One region of the Salinibacterium sp. UTAS2018 genome, then DNA from elsewhere that is predicted to be linked to it. Evidence: predicted binding sites of a transcription regulator. Region 1 holds the regulator's gene; the other holds the start of a gene.
The links. The regulator HspR, encoded in region 1, represses chaperone genes until heat shock. The targets are predictions, from matches to a motif close to AAGTTGAGTCNNNNNGACTCAACTT.
Positions count from the first base shown of each region.

Region 2: the regulator HspR is predicted to act here: its motif matches at 964-988, upstream of ESZ53_RS05080 (Hsp20/alpha crystallin family protein).

Region 1 is NZ_CP035375.1:1,858,802-1,861,192, forward strand. Features, by position in the region: gene ESZ53_RS08840 (nitrilase-related carbon-nitrogen hydrolase) at 1-139, opposite strand, end outside; gene ESZ53_RS08845 (YqjF family protein) at 381-1,163, opposite strand; gene ESZ53_RS08850 (heat shock protein transcriptional repressor HspR) at 1,213-1,647, opposite strand; gene ESZ53_RS08855 (DnaJ C-terminal domain-containing protein) at 1,653-2,391, opposite strand, start outside.
Region 2 is NZ_CP035375.1:1,058,538-1,060,928, forward strand. Features, by position in the region: gene ESZ53_RS05070 (alpha/beta fold hydrolase) at 1-153, shown strand, start outside; gene ESZ53_RS05075 (hypothetical protein) at 560-853, shown strand; gene ESZ53_RS05080 (Hsp20/alpha crystallin family protein) at 1,006-1,446, shown strand; gene fgd (glucose-6-phosphate dehydrogenase (coenzyme-F420)) at 1,555-2,391, opposite strand, start outside.

The DNA.
Region 1 (2,391 bases):
CGTAGAAGAGCTCTTGGAAGCAGATGATCTGAGCGCCTTGCGCTTTGGCATCCCGGGCGAATTGCTCGTGCTTGTCGAGCATTGACTCCTTATCGCCTGTCCAAGTGGTCTGAGTGATTGCTGCGCGAACTGTCGTCATGGTGCCTCCTGCGTTATTCGGCGTCGTTGCCTGTGGCGATTAACCAAGCAAATGATGCGCGAACGGGAACTTTCCCCGTGCGTTCATTCTCCGGGTCAATCGTTTCAATCGTGTTGTGCCTATATGACGTTGTGGTTACTCATCATGGCCCCGACCGACCCAAGAGGCAATGCTCATTTGTGCTGGTGAGACCATATTGCACAAAATTGTCTATACAAGGTAGGCATATTGCTCTCAGAACCTAAGAAGAACGCTGAGATGTCCACACTGGCCGCGATTGCGGCATTCGAATCTGGAGCGGCCGCTGAAGTGCCGCAAACACCGTCGTAACATCGCTGGCGTAGAGAACGGAGTCGGGGGCGCGGTCTGCTAGCCCCTCGAACCCTGCTGCGGCAAGCAGGCCATCATCGAGGTAGACCAATTCGGCCGGCTGCAGAGGCCAGGGCTCGTGGTGGTTGCGAGCGTAGATCGTGCGTCCACGGTGAGTTTCGTGAAACGCCCAGCGCGCGGTGAGAAAGGTGGCCTCGGGGTCGGCCGCGAGTGAGACGCTGGCCGCCTGGTCGTCGATCGGTCGCACAATGATGTGGGATGCCGCATCCGGCTGGCCATGCCGCCGAGTTTTGTAGGCAATCTGCCCGTCACGCTGCCCGATCTTCATCGAGGCCCACTGGTAGGGCAAGCCAAAAGCGACCCTCGCGGTGAGAACGGGAATCAGGTGCGAGGCCTCGAGCGAGAGAAACACGACGCCACGCCGCCCCTTCTCGTCGACAGAGTAGAGCCGCACATTCACTTCGGGAAAGTCGCCTAGCCACGGGATGCGGGGGCCGCCGAAGAATGAGCTTTGTGACATCTGAAACGCGATGAGCCCTACCCAGGAGCTGCCGTTGAGGGTGTCGGGGCGACAGCCTTCGGGCATGAAAGGTGCCACCACGGCGGGGTCGACTTTCCAGTGCAGAAAGGAGACTTCACTCCAGCGCTGCCGCAGAATTGCGCGCGTGCCGAGGGGCGGTGCTTCGCGGAACATCACATCTCCCACCGTAGTGGCGAGTGCTGAGGGTGTGCCGCGCCCATCATCAGCGCGGAAGCTGGTTATCGCGGCGCACGAAGGGGCGCCACAGCACGACTTGGTCGGTGCGTTCAGCGCGGGTTCCTGCCCGCAGCGAGATCACTTCGCCGGCTTGACCCGCCGCAAACACGCGGCGGCCCGGGCGAGAGAGCATCTCATCAGCGAGCGCCGCTTCAAGTTCGCGCACGCGAGCCGTGAGCCCCGTGACCTGGTTTTCAAGGTCGAGAATTCTTTTGATGCCTTCGAGGTTGAGGCCCTCGGCGCTGAGCGCCGCGATCTCACGCAACTGCATCACGTCGTGCATGGAGTAACGCCGCGACCGACCGCTGGTTCTCGTGGGAGACACGAGACCCAGACGGTCGTACTGTCGCAGCGTCTGCGGATGCATTCCCGCCAGCTCCGCCGCAACGGCGATCGCAAACGCGGGAGTTAGCTCATCCATAGTTCTTAGCTCCTGGCTCGGGCAATCAGGTCGTCCCGCGGGTTCTCTGCGGGCATCGCGTCAGCAAAGGCTTCGAGGTGCTTGAGTGCAGCATCCGGAAGGTGGCTTGGCACCGCCACTTGCACTTCGGCAAGCAGATCTCCGGTCGCTTTTGCTGTCGCTACTCCGCGGCCCTTGACCCGCAGTACTCGCCCGCTCGGGGTTCCCGGTGCAACCTTCAGTTTCACCGGAGCACCGCCGAGCGTGGGCACCTCGATCGTGGCACCGCGTACGGCCTCCACAAACGTGATTGGCACCACAACACGAATGTTGTTGCCGTCACGTTCGAATACTGGATGCTTGCGCACGGTCACCGTCAATACGAGGTCGCCAGCCGGGCCACCATTCGGGCTCGGCTCGCCTTTGCCCTTGAGGCGGATCTTCTGACCGTCGCTGACTCCCGCAGGAACCTTGACGTTCATCGGTCGCCCGCCCGCCGGCTGGAGCTTGATTGTTTCGCCGTTGATCGCAGTCGCGAAGTCGAGCGTCGTGTTCGCGGCTAGATCGCGACCCTTAGCGGGGCCGCCCCGAAAGCCGGGACCGCCGCCGGGGCCAGCCTGACCGCCGAACATGCCACCGAGGAGGTCTTCGAAGCTTGCGCCCGATTGCCCTCCGCCGTAGCTCTGACCGCCGCCATAACTTTGGCCACCGCCACCGAACATGCCACCAAAGACATCTTCGAAGCCGCCAGCCTGACCGCCTTGG
Region 2 (2,391 bases), 800 kb from region 1:
CGGGAATGGATGAGCAAGGGTGCGCCGTTCGCCACCGAACTCGCGCAGCTCACCGACCTCGAACTCGTGGACCTGCCCACCGGACACTGGCCACAGTTCACGAAACCGGCTGAGCTCGCAGACGCCATCATCACGGCTTTGCATCGCGCCTAAAGCGGGTCTTGTCGTTAGCAACGACTCGCCCTACACTGAGCAAACGCCAACTATTGAAAGGAGCCTCGCGTGTTTATTTTCACTATTACGAAGAACCCCACTACCGCCGGCTCCGTCGGCACCCCCACCGCCTAACCGGTTAGCGTTTTCCGCTCACCGGTTCTGACGGTGGCGGCGCTCACGGAGCACACGACCCAACTCGATCATCGCTAACGGCGATTGGCTGACGAGTCTGCACCCTCATTCGCGGGTGCGTTCGCCTCTCGATGATCTTTCCTCTTTCAGCGACTCGCGATCACTGGGGATGCCGTTGGGTCACCACCTGAAACAGCGCACTTGTGCGCGCCTTCCGCATCCATTTTTCTCACGAATACAGCTCACGAATACAGCTCACGAAAGACATCTCATGAACGCAACACTGGCGGCTCCGAAAGACCGTCATGACCATCCGCCCGAACCCAGCGCCGCCCAGAACCCGCACGACGCAGCACCGCGCCAAGCGATGCCGCGTCGCGTGGGAGTCGTCGACCGTCTTGCCCTGCATCTCGGCGTCGCTCTCATCACCTGGAGTCGCCGGCCGCACCGCTCTCGACTGCTCGCCTCGCCTCAGCAGCGGGCCGAACACCAGCTCCGTCGCGAACGACTGGCTCAGGCCAGGGCTCGCGCCGAGCACCACTATCCGCGGTTCATCATCCGCTGATAACACCACAAAAGACCGCCGCCGGATCTCTCCGGCGGCGGTCTTTTCGTTGTCAGCGAACTGTGAGCGAATTGACTTGGCACTCTCGGGGTGAGAGTGCTAATTTTTTCTTGTTGAGTCACGGTGACTCAACTTTGAGAAAGGGGTTTCCCATGACACTGTCATTTGATCCTTTTGCCGAACTCGACAGGCTCTCCGCAGCTGCCCAGTCCCGCGTCGGCACCCAGCCCATGCCCGTGGATCTCTATCGCCAGGCTGACGAGTACGTCCTCACCGCCGATCTCCCGGGTGTCGACCCCGGATCCGTTGACGTTGACGTTGATGGTCAGTTGCTCACGATCCGCGCCGAGCGTACGGCCGGCGAGCGCGACGGCGCAAAATGGCTCTCGCAGGAGCGTCGTTACGGCTCCTACCTGCGCCAGTTCAGCATCGGTGCCGGGATCGACCGCGAAAACATCAGCGCTAGCTACGACAACGGCGTACTGAGTGTGATTATCCCGGTGTCGGAGAAGGCAAAGCCTCGCAAAATTGAGGTCAGCACCAACGCCGACAACCAGTCTCGATCGACCGACAAGGTCGCGGTCACGAGCTAGCCGGCTGTCAGTAGTCGGCGATTCTTGCCGACGCAACAACGATGGGCGGATGCTTCACGCATCCGCCCATCGTGTGTTAACCCGTGTGCGCGTCTCGCGCGCTAGGCCCTACAGCGCCCGCAAGCGCGGAGCGATGTCACGCTCGAAGAGCTCGAGGAAGCGACGCTGGTCGCCACCGGGCGCATGGAACACGAGGTGGTTGAGGCCAGCATCCACGTACGGACGAATCTCTTCAACGATCTTGTCGGGATCGTTGCCCACGATCCAGCGCGACGCGATCTGTTCGATAGGCAGAGCGTCGGCAGCGCGCTCCATCTCGATCGGGTCGGTGATGTCGTGCTTCTGCTCCTTGGAGAGAGCGAGCGGCGCCCAGAAACGGGTGTTCTCGAGGGCGACGTCAGCATCGGTGTCGTACGACAGCTTGATCTCGATCATCCGGTCGATGTCTTCGAACTTGCGGTCCATCTTGGCCGCGCCCTCCTTGACGCCGGGGATTAGCGCGTCGTTGTAGAGGGCCATGCCCTTGCCCGACGTGCAGATGAAGCCGTCGCCCGCACGGCCGGCGTACCGTGCCACCATGGGGCCGCCGGCGGCGATGTAGATCGGGATGGGCTGGTCAGGGCGGTCATAAATGCTCGCACCGTGAGTGGAGTAGTACTCCCCCTCGAACGACACCCGGTCGGAGGTCCAGAGTTCGCGCATGAGACGGACCGATTCGCGCAAGCGAGCGAAGCGCTCTTTGAACTCGGGCCAGTCCTGCTCTCCGGCACCGCGGAATCCGGTCGCTACTTCGTTGAGGGCCTCGCCCGTTCCGACACCAAGCATGATGCGCCCCGGGTAGAGGCAGCCCATCGTGGCGAAGGCCTGAGCGAGCACAGCGGGGTTGTAGCGGAACGTCGGAGTCATCACGCTCGTACCGATACGAATCGTGCTCGTGCGCTCCCC